Regions from separate parts of the Pararhizobium sp. genome, predicted to be linked through region 1. Evidence: predicted binding sites of a transcription regulator. Region 1 holds the regulator's gene; the other holds the start of a gene.

What was found. The regulator HrcA, encoded in region 1, represses chaperone genes, less so after heat shock. The targets are predictions, from matches to a motif close to GTTAGCACTCNCNNNNNGNGAGTGCTAAC.
Region 2: the regulator HrcA is predicted to act here: its motif matches at 851-879, upstream of groES (co-chaperone GroES).

Annotation. Positions count from the first base shown of each region.
Region 1 is NZ_CBDIHY010000003.1:1,803,457-1,811,136, forward strand. It holds gene ACQY8Q_RS14235 (MarR family winged helix-turn-helix transcriptional regulator) at 72-560, shown strand; gene hemW (radical SAM family heme chaperone HemW) at 564-1,739, opposite strand; gene rdgB (RdgB/HAM1 family non-canonical purine NTP pyrophosphatase) at 1,966-2,610, opposite strand; gene ACQY8Q_RS14250 (VOC family protein) at 2,652-3,047, opposite strand; gene rph (ribonuclease PH) at 3,051-3,770, opposite strand; gene hrcA (heat-inducible transcriptional repressor HrcA) at 3,960-5,039, shown strand; gene grpE (nucleotide exchange factor GrpE) at 5,155-5,769, shown strand; gene ACQY8Q_RS14270 (D-arabinono-1,4-lactone oxidase) at 5,909-7,144, opposite strand; gene ACQY8Q_RS14275 (SDR family NAD(P)-dependent oxidoreductase) at 7,168-7,680, opposite strand, start outside.
Region 2 is NZ_CBDIHY010000003.1:2,401,108-2,408,787, reverse strand. It holds gene ACQY8Q_RS17235 (chromate resistance protein ChrB domain-containing protein) at 1-670, opposite strand, end outside; gene groES (co-chaperone GroES) at 938-1,234, shown strand; gene groL (chaperonin GroEL) at 1,301-2,944, shown strand; gene ACQY8Q_RS17220 (hypothetical protein) at 3,538-3,987, shown strand; gene ACQY8Q_RS17215 (NAD(P)/FAD-dependent oxidoreductase) at 4,026-5,243, opposite strand; gene ACQY8Q_RS17210 (glutathione binding-like protein) at 5,347-6,054, opposite strand; gene hisG (ATP phosphoribosyltransferase) at 6,209-6,907, opposite strand; gene ACQY8Q_RS17200 (ATP phosphoribosyltransferase regulatory subunit) at 6,904-7,680, opposite strand, start outside.

The DNA of each region.
Region 1 (7,680 bases):
CGATTTCAAGATAAAATCAGGATAGCAGTGATTATCTTGACGTCAAGATGAATTCTGCGTAGCACGAAGCCATGGATGAAGATCACGTCGATAGAATTCTGGCGCAGTGGCGCAAGGAGCGCCCGGACCTCGATGTCGAGCCGATGGGGTTGCTGGGCCGGCTGGCGCGGCTATCGACCTATCTTGGCCGCGAGGTCGAGAAGACCTTTTCAGAGTTTGGGCTGTCGTCAGCGAGCTTCGATGTGTTGGCGGCCCTGCGCCGCTCCGGCAAACCTTACAGGTTGTCGCCGGGCGACCTCTTGGCAACCACGATGATCACGTCGGGCACGATGACCAACCGGATCGATCAGCTGGAAAAGGCAGGGCTCGTCGAACGGCTGACCAATCCGGAGGATCGCCGCAGTGTGCTGATCGCGCTGAAGCCGGAAGGGCTCGCTCTGGTCGAACGCGCGGTGACCGCCCATGTCGCCAACCAGCACCGGTTGACGGCGCTGCTGGACCCGGACGAGCGGGCGGCACTGGATGCGATCGCCAAAAAATATCTGGCTGCGTTCGAATAAAATTTAGCAGGCGAGATCGGCAACCACCGCGTCGAGGATCAGCATGCCGGCCGGCGTGCAGCGCAGGCGGGAATTGCCCAGCCGCTCGATGAAGCCGTGTTCGATCAGAAACTGTTCGCGGTCCGGGTCGGGCTCGCGGCCGGACAGGTCCTGCCAGCGCACGAGGTCGATGCCTTCCTTCAGCCGCAGACCCATCAGCAACAGCTCGTCGGCCTGTTCGTCATAGCCAAGCACTTCCTGCTCGACCATGCCGTGGCCGTGTTCCTCGACCAGCTGCAGCCAGTCCTCTGGCTTGCGCTCCGTCGCGGTGGCGATCTTGTTGCGGCCGCGCGTCAGGCGGCCATGGGCGCCCGGGCCGATGCCGGCATAGTCGCCATAACGCCAGTAAGTCAGGTTATGGCGGCTCTCGGCGCCCGGAGCGGCATGGTTGGAAACCTCGTAGGCCGGCATGCCGAAACCTTCGGTGATCTCCTGCGTCGCCTCGTAGAGCACGGCGGAATGCTCGCCGTCCGGCACGATCAGTTTGCCCGCCTTGTGCAGGCCATAGAACGGCGTGCCTTCCTCGATCGTCAGCTGGTAGAGCGACAGGTGATCGACGGCATAGGAGACGGCCTGCTTCAGCTCCTGTTCCCAGGCGTCGACGGTCTGGTTCGGACGGGCATAGATCAGGTCGAACGACATGCGCGGAAAGATGTCGCGCGCAAGGCCGATGGCCTTCAGCGCATCCTCGACATTATGCAGCCGCCCGAGGAATTTGAGGTCCCGGTCGTTCAGCGCCTGGACGCCGAGCGAAACCCGGTTGACCCCGGCAGCGCGGTAGCCGTGAAACCGGGTCGCCTCGACGCTGGAGGGGTTGGCCTCCATGGTGATTTCGATGCCATCCGGCACATGCCAGAGATTGGCGATGCCATCGAGGATGGCCTCGACCGTCGCCGGGTTCATCAGCGACGGCGTGCCGCCGCCCATGAAGATGCTGGTGACGGTGCGTGGGCCCGACATATGCCGCATCGCCGCCATTTCTGTCAGAAACGCCGTGACGAATCGTGGCTGATCGACCGGTTGATGCCGGACATGGCTGTTGAAGTCGCAATAGGGACATTTGGCAGCACAGAAGGGCCAATGCACATAGACCCCGAAACCGGGCTCCTTGCTGTCACCGATGGAAGAAAAAGTGGCCATTCTGTTCAGGGTCTTTCAGGCGCTCGGGCGCGATGTCGTTAGGTTAGGCAATACTTGTTGCTTGGCGCGGAATTTTACCACACCGTCATTCCTGTGCTCGTCGCAGGAATCCAGCCACGCGACGTCCGTCGCGTGAAAGAGTCTCTAGCGTCGCAGACGCGACGCCACTGGATCCCTGTGACGAGCACAGGGATGAGGGAGAATGAGTTCCCCGTCGATTTCCACTTCACGCACTCAGGCACGTTTCGGCAAAAAGCTTGAACGCCCGGGCGCGGTGCGACAGCGCGTCCGTATCGCCGTGCTTCCAGCCATGCTTCTCGTCACCGCTCATTTCGCCGAATGTGGTGTTGTAGCCGAGCGGTTGAAAGACCGGGTCGTAACCAAATCCTTGGTCCCCGCGCGGCGGCCAGACGATATGGCCTTCGACCTCACCCCGGAACAGTTCGACATGGCCATCCGGCCAGGCGAGGCACAGCACCGAGACGAAGCGGCCGGTGCGCCGGTCGAAGGCGGTAGCGCCGGCTTCCTGGATGGCGGTTTCGACCTTCTCCATCGCCATGGCGAAATCGCGCGTACCGTCGGCAGTCTCCGCCCAATTGGCGGTGTAGACGCCCGGATCGCCGTTCAGCGCATCAACGACAAGGCCGGAATCGTCCGAAAGCGCAGGCAGGCCGGAGGCTTTCGCAGAGGCCAGCGCCTTGATCGTGGCGTTTTCCTCGAAGGTCGTGCCGGTCTCGTCCGGTTCGACAAAATTGAGATCGGCCGCCGATTTGGCTTCAAAGCCCATCGGGCCGATCAGGTCACGGATTTCGCGGATCTTGCCGGCATTGTGGCTGGCAACGATCAGGGTCTTGTCTTCAAGCTTGCGCATCTGCGTCTTTCTCATCCGGCGAGCATTCCGCCCATTCGTTTTTAGTCGATAGCCCAGAGGCTGGCCTCAGCGCATTCCAGGCTGTTTCCGGCGGGATCGCGGAAGTAGAAGGAGTTTGCGCCCGACGGCCAAATCACCTCGGATTCAATCGCAATCCCTGCTTCCGACAGCTTCTTTTTCCAAGCGCCCAAATCCCCGGTAGCGACCCGAAAGCACATATGGCCAGGACCCTGCGTCCCATGCGGTAGCGGCGGTTTTAGCGTCTCAACCGGATTGAAGATCAAAAGAATCCCTGGGCCGCAGCGAAAGAAAACATGCCGGTTACCGGCGCGGCTGATTTTCTCAAGACCGAGAACGGAGCCGTAAAACGCCTCCGCCGCATCGAGATCGTCAACATAGAGCGCCGTCTCCAGAATACCTTCGAACGGTGCGGCCATGGCTCAGCCCCCGATTGCCTGCTTCTGCATGCCCACCAGGTCGGCAATACCGTTCTTGGCAAGGCCGAGCAGCGTACCAAATTCCTCTTCGGAAAAAGGCTTGCCTTCGGCCGTGCCCTGGATTTCGACGATGCCGCCCGAGCCGGTCATGACGAAATTGGCGTCGGTTTCAGCCGCCGAGTCTTCGAGATAGTCGAGGTCGATCACCGGCTGATTGGCGAAGATACCGCAGGAGATCGCGGCGATATGGTCCTTCAGGACCTTTTCCACCTTGATCATGTTGCGGGCTTCCATCCAGGCGAGGCAATCGCGCAGCGCAATCCAGGCGCCGGTGATGGAGGCGGTGCGGGTGCCGCCATCGGCCTGGATGACGTCGCAGTCGATCGAGATCTGGCGCTCGCCGAGTTCCTTCAGATCGACCACCGCGCGCAGCGAACGGCCGATCAGCCGCTGGATTTCCTGGGTGCGGCCGCTCTGCTTGCCCGAGGCTGCCTCGCGCTTCATGCGCTCGCCGGTGGCGCGCGGCAGCATGCCGTATTCGGCGGTAACCCAGCCCTTGCCGCTGTTGCGCAGCCACGGTGGTGTCTTTTCTTCCAGGCTCGCCGTGACCAGCACATGCGTGTCGCCGAACTTCACCAGGCAGGATCCTTCTGCATGTTTGGAAACATTGCGCTCGAAGGAAACCTTGCGCATCTGGTCGGTTTTTCTGCCGGAAGGCCGCATCATGAACTCCTGTGATGTTTGTCAGCCTTCTAACCTAACTTGGGAGGAAGGGAAATCATTTGCTCTAAAAGAGTGGAGGAGGGGCAAAAGGCTTTGTACGGCGGGCTTTCCAGCCAATTTCCCTTTTGCTATCCGGGCCGGGATCACTATATTCCAATTGACTTCAACAACATGGGTTTTTGCGTTCGAATGGTGCTGGATAAATCTGCAATGCGGGAAAGGCTTTCGGCGCTCGACGAGCGGTCGGGCGAAATCTTCCGTCGCATCGTGGAAAGCTATCTGGAAAGCGGTGAGCCGCTCGGTTCGCGCAGCCTGTCGCGCATCCTGCCGATGTCGCTGTCGCCGGCCTCCGTTCGCAATGTCATGAGCGATCTCGAAGACCTCGGCCTGATCTATTCTCCGCATATCAGCGCCGGGCGCCTGCCAACACAGAATGGCCTGCGCTTCTTTGTCGATGCCTTCATGCAGGTGGGCGATTTATCACCCGAGGATCGCGCCTCTATTGACCGGCATGTGCGCCGTGTCGATCGCGATCAGCCTGTTGAGACACTGCTAACCGAGGCGAGCCAGATGCTGTCGGGCATGTCGCGCGGGGCAGGGCTGGTCATCACCGCCAAGAACGATCCGGTGCTCCGCCATGTCGAGTTCGTCCGGCTGGCACCGACCAAGGCGCTGGCAGTGCTCGTCGGCGAGCACGACCAGGTGGAGAACCGCATCATCGAATTGCCGGCCGGTGTCACCAGCTCGCAGCTGACGGAAGCCGCCAATTTCCTCAACGCCCATCTCGCCGGTCAAACGCTGCCCGAGGTGCGGAGCCAGCTCGAAAAGGTCAAGGAAACGGTCCGGCGCGAACTCGATACGCTGAGTCAGGATCTGGTCGAGCGTGGCCTTGCCATCTGGTCGGGCAGCGAGGCGGATGACAAACCGACACAGCTGATCGTGCGCGGCCGTGCCAATCTGCTGGAGGGCCTGGCCGGTGCCGAGGACGTCGACCGCCTGCGCATGTTGTTTGATGATCTCGAAAAGAAGGACAGCCTGATCGAAATCCTCAATCTGGCCGAAAGCGGTCCGGGTGTACGGATCTTCATCGGGTCGGAAAACAAGCTGTTCTCGCTGTCGGGCTCGTCGCTGATTGTTGCGCCTTACCGGGACAGCGACGACAAGATCGTCGGCGCCGTCGGGGTCATCGGGCCGACGCGGCTGAATTACTCGCGCATCGTGCCAATGGTGGACTATACGGCGCAGCTGATGTCGCGTTTGTCGCGATAATCGGCCGGCAAGCAGCCGGTTTTTCCAGCAGCTTTCGATTGTACCCTTGATTTTTCGGCTTCAAAGCTCGATATCGACACCAAATCCTAGACATATTGACATTCCGGAGACCGTCATGACCGACGATATAAACAAACACGGTGCTGAAGTGAACGCGGACGAAGCAGCTGCCGCCTATGCAGAAGCCGCCGATGATCAGGTCGATACCGCCGTTTCCGAGCCGGATCCGTTGGAGCTTGCTAAGGCGGAAGCTGCCGACATGCGCGACCGCTACCTGCGCCTTGCCGCTGAAATGGACAACCTGCGCCGCCGCACCGCCCGCGACGTCAAGGATGCAAAATCCTATTCCGTCGCTGGCTTTGCCCGCGACATGCTGGCCGTGTCCGACAACCTGCGCCGTGCGCTCGATGCCATTCCGGCAGAAGCCCGCGAGGCCGGTGATGTCGGCTTCAACGCGCTGATCGAAGGTGTCGAAATGACCGAGCGCGCCATGCTGTCGGCGCTGGAGCGTCATGGCGTGCAGAAGCTGGAGCCGGTCGGCCAGAAGTTCGACCCGAATTTCCATCAGGCGATGTTTGAAGTTCCGAACCCGGAAGTTCCGAACAACACCGTCGTCCAGGTCGTTCAGGCCGGCTACACCATCGGCGAACGCGTCCTGCGCCCGGCCATGGTCGGCGTCGCCAAGGGCGGCCCGAAGATCGTTGCTGCGGACGAAACACCGGCGGCTTGATTTGAGCTTGCACTGAATCGCTCCCTCCCCCTTGTGGGGAGGGTTGGGGAGGGGACTTTTTTTAAGAGAAACCCCTCCCCGTCGCTGCGCTCCGACCCTCCCCACAAGGGGGAGGGTTAGCCCCGAGCGTGCCGCACCTTTATCCAAACAACTGTTTCAGGTGATCGTTCAGGAATCGCCCTTCCGGATCGAGCTTGTTCCTGAGCGTCCGGAAATCTCCGGCGCGTGGATAGAGCGCCGTCACATCCTCGCTGCCCAGAAAATGCAGCTTGCCCCAATGCGGGCGGGAGCCGAACTGACGCAGGATATCGTCGACATCCTTCAGGTAGTTCCAGTAGTCCGTGCCCGGTTGGCCCGACACCGAGAGCGTGATCGAATCCTGCTCGAAGAACGGGCTGATCCAGCCACCGTCGCCGGCCGTGAAGCGGTATTCGATCGGGTAGATGCAGGTCGGGTGCTTCTCCAGCATCAGCTTGCGCACTTCGGTGCAGGCCTGCTTGCCGTATTTGACCGGCACCGCATATTCCAGCTCGTGGAAGTTGGGCACATATTCGATCGGGTAGATTTCCGAGGAATAGGCGATCTTTTCGAACGCGCTTTGCATCGGCGGCGCATCGGTGATGTCGATGGTCTTCATCTCGCAGACGTCTGAGAGGCTTGTGGTGGTCGAGACCGAGGATGTATCCGGCAGGCAGTAGCAATGGCGGCTCTCTGGCACAGGGCACCAGAAGAAGCCGAAATGCCGGTGGTTGGCGGCCAGATCGTCGTGTTGCTCCATGCATTCGTCGAAGGTGCAGCGCCACAGCTTCTCATGCAGATTGTAGCTGTCCATCACCTGCAGGGTGATTTCGGAGATGACGCCGAGCATGCCGATGGAAACGCGGGCGGCGTTCAGCATATCCGGTTCGCTGTCGTCGATCGCCAGAATGCTGCCATCCGGCTGCACCAGCCGCATGCCGACGATCTGCGAGGCCATGTTGCCGAGCGTAAGGCCGGTGCCATGTGTTCCGGTGGTCAGCGCGCCTGCCAGCGCCTGGCTGTCGATGTCGCCCTGGTTGATCATCGACAGGCCGCTGCGTTTCAAGGCCTTGCCGAGCGTGTTGATCGTCGTGCCGGCATGCACGGAGACCCGCTTGCGCGCCGTGTCGATATGACTGATGCCCTGCAGGCCGGACAGCGTCAGGTGCAGTCCGCTGGTCAGCGCCACCGGCGTGAACGAGTGGCCTGAACCGGCGCAACGTACGTTCAGCCCGTTCGACGTTGCCTCGCGCACCATATTCGCCAGAGCCGCCTCGCTGTCCGGAGCGCCCCGATGCCGGACGATGCACGATTGATTTCCCACCCAGTTGCGCCAGTGGCCACCTGATTGCATCATGTTCCCGTTCTCCCCTTTGTTCTTCACATCGCCGTAAAACAATTATCGACGAACAGATGCGTGCCGTTGACGAAGCTGGATTCGTCGCTCGCCAGGAACAGGGCAGCCTGCGCCACTTCCATCGGATCGCACATCCGCCCCTGCTGGGCGGCGATTGCTGCGTCGGAAACATCGACGCCATATTTGGCAAGACCCACAAGTTCGCGCTTGCCGTGGTCGGTTGCGATGAAGCCGGGGCAGACGGCGTTGGAGCGGATGCCGCGGTCGCGGAATTCCACCGCAATCGCCCGGGCAAACATGTGGCAGGCGCCCTTGGTCGTGTCGTAGAGTACCTCCATCGGCGTTGCTGCGACGGCGGAGATCGACGAGGTCGAGACGATGCTGCCGCCCCCGGCGGCCAGCATGCCCGGCAGTACAGCCTTGGTCATCAGGAACATCGAACGCACGTTGACGGCCATCAGCCGGTCCCACTCGTCCTCTTCCGTTTCCAGAAACGGACCAACGGCCAGAATGCCGGCATGATTGAAGAGAACGGT
Region 2 (7,680 bases), 600 kb from region 1:
TCCGCGACAGGCCGAGCGAGGCTGCGAGCAGGCCAGATGCCTCGGGAACCAGATCGAGCCGGTCGGTGTCGGCCGCGCGAACGATCAGCGCCAGATGCTGAAGGGCCGGAAAGGACAAGCCGAACTCCGCGATCATCGTATCAAAGGTGCAGCCCTCGCCCCTATGGCTCCAGAAAACATTCTCCACGTCGAACGGCGTAGCGCCGAAACGCTCCGCAACGGCCTCGACTTCGGACGGGGCGACGAAGCGGCGGATCAGCCATGGGCAAGCGATGCGGTCAATCTTGGGGCGCGAGCGCGTGACCCAAACAGAGCCACCACCGGCTTTTCCGCCGGGTATCGCGGCGGCCGGGACAAGCGGCAGGCCCGCAGCCGTCCAGGCTTCAAGCCCACCTTCCAGGCTTTCCGCCTGGGCGCCGGCGTTTCGAAGCCAGGCGGCAACGCCTTCGCTCAACTTCCTGCCCTTCTGGCAAACGACCACGACCCAAAGGCCGCGATATTCCGCCGACCATTGCGCGGCCGAGGCAAAAGGGCGACGCGTGGATGCGGGAACAAGCGAGGGCAGTGCTGCGAAATCTTCGTCGTCGCGCACATCAATGATGACCGGTCCTTTTGGCGTTCCGGTCAGACGGGCGAGTTTTTCAACGGAAATGGAATTGTACGAGGCCATGATACGTCCCTTTTTATGAAGAGTGGACGCGAAATTCTGGCATGACGCCTCGTGGGGCGATCGCAGACCCCATGGCAACTGTTAAACAAAAAATGGCAAATCAAGTCAATCAGCGTTTCGATTAAAAAATCGCGTTGTCTTGTTCTTGACTCATCTGGCGGGCATCCTTATCTGCAGGTCGCTAGCACTCAAGCAATAGGAGTGCTAACATCCATCCGGCGGATCGCAAAGACGATCCGTGAAGTCATTTGATCGAGGGATTAGACAATGACAAGCACCAATTTCCGCCCGCTGCATGACCGCGTCGTCGTGCGCCGTATCGAGGCCGAAGCCAAGACCAAGGGCGGCATCATCATTCCGGACACAGCCAAGGAAAAGCCGCAGGAAGGCGAAATCGTCGCTGTCGGCACCGGCACCCGTGACGACAAGGGCGCTCTCATCGCGCTCGACGTCAAGGCTGGCGATCGTATCCTGTTCGGCAAGTGGTCGGGCACCGAAGTCAAGCTCAACGGCGAAGACCTTCTGATCATGAAGGAAGCCGACATCATGGGCGTTATCGGCTGATCCAGCCGGTTTCCACCTTTCCACTTTCCATAAAACCAATTGGGCATCAGCCCGGGAGTTTTTAACATGGCAGCCAAAGAAATTAAGTTCGGCCGTACCGCGCGCGAAAAGATGCTGCGCGGCGTCGACATCCTCGCAGACGCAGTCAAGGTCACACTCGGTCCTAAGGGCCGCAACGTCATCATCGACAAGTCCTTCGGCGCACCGCGCATCACCAAGGACGGCGTTTCCGTCGCCAAGGAAATCGAACTCGAAGACAAGTTCGAAAACATGGGCGCCCAGATGGTCCGCGAAGTTGCTTCGAAGACCAACGACATCGCCGGTGACGGCACCACGACGGCAACCGTTCTCGCCCAGGCCATCGTTCGCGAAGGCGGCAAGGCAGTTGCTGCCGGCATGAACCCGATGGACCTGAAGCGCGGCATCGACCTCGCAGTTGCAGCCATCGTCAAGGACCTCGTTGCCAAGGCAAAGAAGATCAACACTTCGGAAGAAGTGGCCCAGGTCGGGACGATCTCTGCCAACGGCGAAAAGGAAATCGGCCAGTACATCGCTGAAGCGATGCAGAAGGTCGGCAATGAAGGCGTCATCACGGTTGAAGAAGCCAAGACCGCCGAAACCGAACTCGAAGTCGTCGAAGGCATGCAGTTCGACCGCGGCTACCTGTCGCCTTACTTCGTAACCAACCCTGAAAAGATGGTTGCTGAACTGGAAGACGCTTACATCCTTCTCCATGAGAAGAAGCTCTCCAACCTTCAGGCCATGCTTCCGGTTCTCGAAGCCGTTGTTCAGACCGGCAAGCCGCTCCTGATCATCTCGGAAGACGTTGAAGGCGAAGCGCTTGCTACGCTCGTCGTCAACAAGCTGCGTGGCGGCCTGAAGATTGCTGCCGTCAAGGCTCCTGGCTTCGGCGATCGCCGCAAGGCCATGCTCGAAGACATCGCGATCCTGACCGGTGGCCAGGTCATCTCCGAAGACATCGGCATCAAGCTGGAAAACGTCACGCTCGAAATGCTCGGCCGTGCGAAGAAGGTTTCGATCTCCAAGGAAAACACCACCATCGTTGATGGCGCTGGCAAGAAGGCCGAAATCGAAGGCCGCGTTGCTCAGATCAAGGGCCAGATCGAAGAAACCACATCCGATTACGACCGCGAAAAGCTGCAGGAACGTCTTGCCAAGCTCGCTGGCGGCGTTGCAGTCATCCGCGTTGGCGGTGCGACTGAAATCGAAGTGAAGGAAAAGAAGGACCGTATCGACGACGCGCTGAACGCAACGCGCGCTGCCGTTCAGGAAGGTATCGTTCCTGGTGGTGGTACGGCTCTGCTGCGTGCTTCGATCGTTCTCGACCTCAAGGGCGCAAACGACGATCAGACCGCCGGTATCTCCATCATCCGCAAGGCACTTCAGTCGCTGGTTCGCCAGATCGCTGAAAACGCAGGCGACGAAGGCTCGATCATCGTTGGCAAGATCCTCGAAAGCAACACCGACAACTACGGCTACAACGCCCAGACCGGCGAATTTGGCGACATGATCGCCATGGGTATCGTCGATCCGGTCAAGGTTGTCCGCACGGCCCTGCAGAACGCAGCTTCGGTTGCTTCGCTGCTGATCACCACGGAAGCCATGATTGCCGAACTGCCGAAGAAGGATTCGGCTGGCGGCGGCATGCCTGACATGGGTGGCATGGGCGGCATGGGCGGCATGATGTAATAAGGCCTTCGCCTTATTACGAATGACGACCGTAGAGCTTTCCGGGTTTCCGGATTGAGAAGGGGCAGGCCGCAAGGTCTGCCCTTTTTTCGTTCCCGTTCAACGAACACCGTGAAAAACCGACAGGCTCATTGCCGCGCTCTGCGGATCATGCTCTGATTGTACTTTGACCAAATCACTGCAATCGGGAATATTTATCTCGGATCACAAAATATTTCTCGAAACACCATTGAAGCGTGAGAAAAAGCAATTATAACACCGCTCCAAGTGAACCGCAGATTCACAGGGATCAAGAAATCGGACGAATTGACAATAAGACAGTTCAATTTTTCCGTATTAACCGTCTACCCAACATCCTTTTGATTCCAGGTCACAAAGCCTATAGATTTTCCTCGCATACAATTTATTTCGTCTTGCCGACAAACCTGCCCAAGACCTGAAAATTGAGCTTTCTATCTTTTTACATCGAACCACGCCTCGCCCTATATTTGGTGCGTGGCCAAATATTGTTGAGACATAGAAATTGTTTCTTGTGAACACTTACGGGAACAGACGAATGAATTTCGGATTTTGTGACTATACCGGGGTCCACCTTGTTTAAAATTGCAAGAACAGGCCTTTCTCAGCCGCTAGGCGCTGATTCCTTTGCCTGCGGCGAAAGCGGGCTGGAGATGCTCGGCCAATTCTGTTTTTCAGAAGGCTGGTCTGGCGACCTGTCGAACGGCCTGTTTCGCCTTGGCGAAAGTGCGGCCGCCATGCACGGCCTCAGCCAGGCCGAATGCGGCTTGCTCAATCTGGTCCGCTGCTATGACAGCGCCGACCGTAACCATGTGCTGGCGCTTTTCGAGCAGGCAGCAACAACCTCCTCGTCCTTCTGCTTCTCGACGACGATTATACTGTCGTCCGGCCAGAAACAGCCGGTCTTCTGCATCGGCGAATCCACGGGGCTGGAACAGCGCTATTCGGGATCGATTACCGGCGTGTTCTTCTTCCCCCGCTTCCAGCTGGAAGCCCGCAGACACGTCTTCACCCGCCATCAATAACTGCAGGCTGGCATAGCCAGCCTGCAGACGCTTGACCGTTACGGCAAGAGCGTCTTCAAATCGGTCTGCGGGTCATCGAGAAGAGCCCGGTCGGGCGTCAGGCCGAGATCCAGCAGTTTCTTGCCGGTGACATAGGCCTTGGCGTCATTCAGCGCATCAACGGCGACCAGTTTGCCGGCTGTGAAATACCAGACCGAAATACTGCCTTCGCGCTGCCCCTTGCGCACCACCGTCTCGTCATGACCATGGCCAAAGCCGGCGATCTGCAGCTTGACGTCATATTGATCTGACCAGAACCAGGGTTTTGGCTCATAGGGCGCCTCGCCGCCCACCAGCAGCGCAGCCACGGCCTCGGCCTGATCAACGGCGTTCTGGACTGATTCCAGCCGGATGCGCATGTCCTTCCAAGGCAGCACGGCGCAATCGCCCATCGCATGGATGGCGGGATCTGACGTGCGGCCGAAACCATCGACGACAATGCCGTTGGCAACGTCCAGACCGGCGGCATGCGCCAGGGCGTCATTGGCCGTGACGCCGATACCGACGATCACCAGATCGACCGGGATGGTCGAACCATCGGTCAATTCCGCAGATGTCACCCGGCCATCGGTGCCGATCAGCCGGACAAGGCCGGTGCCCTCGCGGATATCGACGCCGCGTGATGTATGAATGTCCTTGACGAGGTAGGAGGTCGCAACTGAGGCGACGCGCTGCAGGATGCGGTCGGCCATTTCGATGACGGTCACGTCAAGCCCGCTTGAGCGCGCCACTGCAGCTGCTTCCAGGCCGATATAGCCGCCGCCAATGATCAGCGCGTGTTTGCCGGGTTTCATTTCCTCGGCAAGACGGTCGGCATCGGTGAAATCGCGCACCACGAACACGCCAGCGAGATCGCCGCCGACACTGGCCGGCAGTTTGCGCGGGGTCGAGCCGGTGGCGAGCGCCAGCACGTCGTACTCCAGCGTCGAGCCGTCGCTGAGCGTGACTGTCTTTGAAGACCGGTCGATGGCCGTGGCCAAGGTCGAGAGGCGGATATCGATATTGTGCTCGGCGTACCAGCTCTCCGGCCGGTAGAGCAGCCGGTCGAGGTCCATTTCGCGCAATAGATATTTCTTCGAGAGGGGCGGCCGTTGGTAGGGATGGCTTGCTTCCGCGGCAACGATCGTAATCGGACGCTCGTCCTTCAGGGCCCGCAATTTGGCCACCAACGCAAAAGCGGCCTGACCGCCGCCCACAACAACAAGTCTGCCTGTCACGTTTGTCCACCCGTCGCGAATGCTTCTTTTCCTCAGACGTAGCCTGTCCGCCCGAGTGTCGTCAACTCGGGTGGACAATGCGCGGGTTGGGCGGCGTGCGCGATCAGTCGCGCTTGGGAATGTCCATGCCCTTTTGCACGGCCGGGCGGGCAAGCGCACGATCAACCCAGGCCATGACATTGGGGAAGCTGGCATATTCCAGCACATCGGCAGCGCCATAGAATTTGCGGGCACCCTCGATCCAGGAATAGGTGGTGATATCGGCGATGGTATATTGATCGCCCATCAGCCACTGACGGCCCTTGAGACGCCCTTCCAGCACGCCAAGAAGCCGCTTGGCCTCATCGCGATAGCGCTCCATCGGATAGGAATTGTTGGCGACCTTGTCGGCAGCGAACTTGAAGAAATGGCCGAACTGACCGAACATCGGCCCGACACCGCCCATCTGAAACATCACCCATGCCAGCGTTTCGTAACGTCCGGCGGCATCGGCCGGAATAAGCTTGCCGGTCTTTTCGGCGAGATAGATCAGGATGGCGCCGGACTCAAACAGGCCGATCGGCTTACCGCCCGGACCGTTCGGATCGATGATCGCGGGGATACGGCCATTGGGATTGAGCGAGAGGAATTCGGGCGTTTTCTGATCGTTGGTACCGAATGAAATCAGGTGCGGCTCATAGGGCAGACCAAGTTCCTCAAGCGCAATCGAGACCTTCACACCATTCGGCGTCGGCAGCGAATAGAGCTGGATGATATCGGGATTTTTAGCGGGCCAGCGAGTTGTGATCGGGAAGGAACTGAGGTCGGCCATAAGGAACTCCTTGAGGTTGGAATTCGAATATAAGACAGTCGTGTCCAGAATGTCAGGGTGACATACGGATTTTTTGAGGCCTTGCATCGTTCGCAGCCGGACTGTCCGGCGCCGCCTGCTTCAAGAGCGGATCGGCCCAGCCTCTCACACAAGGCTAGGCGACAGCCCCTTGTACCGCCTCGATGATCTTTGCCACCAGCGGATCGCCCGCATGCTCGGCCTTGCGCGCCCGCACCAGGCAAGCCTCGGATCGCAGCATGATGCCATCCGACAGGATCTTCAGGTGGTTTGCTTTCAGTGTCGAGCCGGTCGAGGTGATATCGACGATGATATCGGCGGAGCCGGAGGCCGGGGCGCCTTCGGTGGCGCCGAGGCTTTCGACGATGCGGTAGAGTTGGATACCGTGCTGAGACGAAAAGAACTGCTGCGTCAGGCGCCAGTATTTGGTGGCGATCGCCAGCCTGCGGCCGTGACGGGCGCGAAAATCGGCGGCGACATCGCCAAGGTCAGCCATGGTATCGACATCGAGCCAGATTTCCGGGACAGCGACAACGACATCGGCATGGCCGAAACCGAGCCGGGCGCAGAATTCGACGCGAGCATCGGCTTCCGACAGTCCTTCGCGGATCAGGTCTTCGCCGGTGACACCGAAATCGACCGAGCCGCTGCCGATCTCGCGGGAGATCTCCGACGCCGACAGGAAGGCGATCTCGACATCGTCGAGGCCTTCGACACGGCCGCGATAGGAGCGCTCGTTGCCGACGGCGACGATCTTCAGGCCCGCTTTTTCGAAGATGGCGGAGGCATCGTCCTTCATCCGGCCCTTGGAGGGCAGCGCGATGGTGATGGTCATTGGGCGGCCTCCCCTTTTGACTTGGCGAGCGCCTGCTCCATCCGGTCGAGCCAGAGCGCGAAGCCGACGGCCGGAATGCGTTCCTTTGCGCCGAGCAGCGTCATCAGCCGGTCGAAGCGGCCGCCACCGGCGAGAACGGCGTGAGAACCTTCGATGACGACCTCAAAAACCATGCCGGTATAATAATCAAGCGGACGGCCGAAGGCGGCGCGGTAGGTGAGCAGCTTGGCGTCAACACCGGCGTTGCCAAGTGCTGCGACACGCGCATCAAACCGAGACAGGGCACCATCGAGCGTCAGCCCGGATTTTTCCGCAAACGCAAAAAGGGCAGCCGGCGCATCGGCAAGCGGCATGTTCAGCGACAGGAATTCGCGCAGGACAGCCAGTGTGCGGCCATCGAGCGCGGTCTTTTCCAGCGCCCGTTTCTCCTTCAGCCGTGCGGCGATTTCCTTCGGGCTGCGGCTGGCATTGGTGGAATAGCCGGTCGCTTCCATCGTCTCATCGAGATGGGCAATCAGCGTGGCATCATCACCGGATGCCAGCAGCGCCTCGATCTCGGCGCTGAGGCCGGTTACCGGCTGCGGGCTCGACAACCGCGTCAAAAGGGTTTCGATCTGGGAAGAATTACCAAAGGCGTGGATCAGGCGCTTCTGCCAGCCGGCCGGCAGGCCGCAGGCGGCGACGACAGCCTCGAATACCGATTGATCGCCGAGCGTTACATTGAGCTTTTTGCCCGGCAGGCGCGCGGTGAGAATGGCGATGGCATCGCTGAT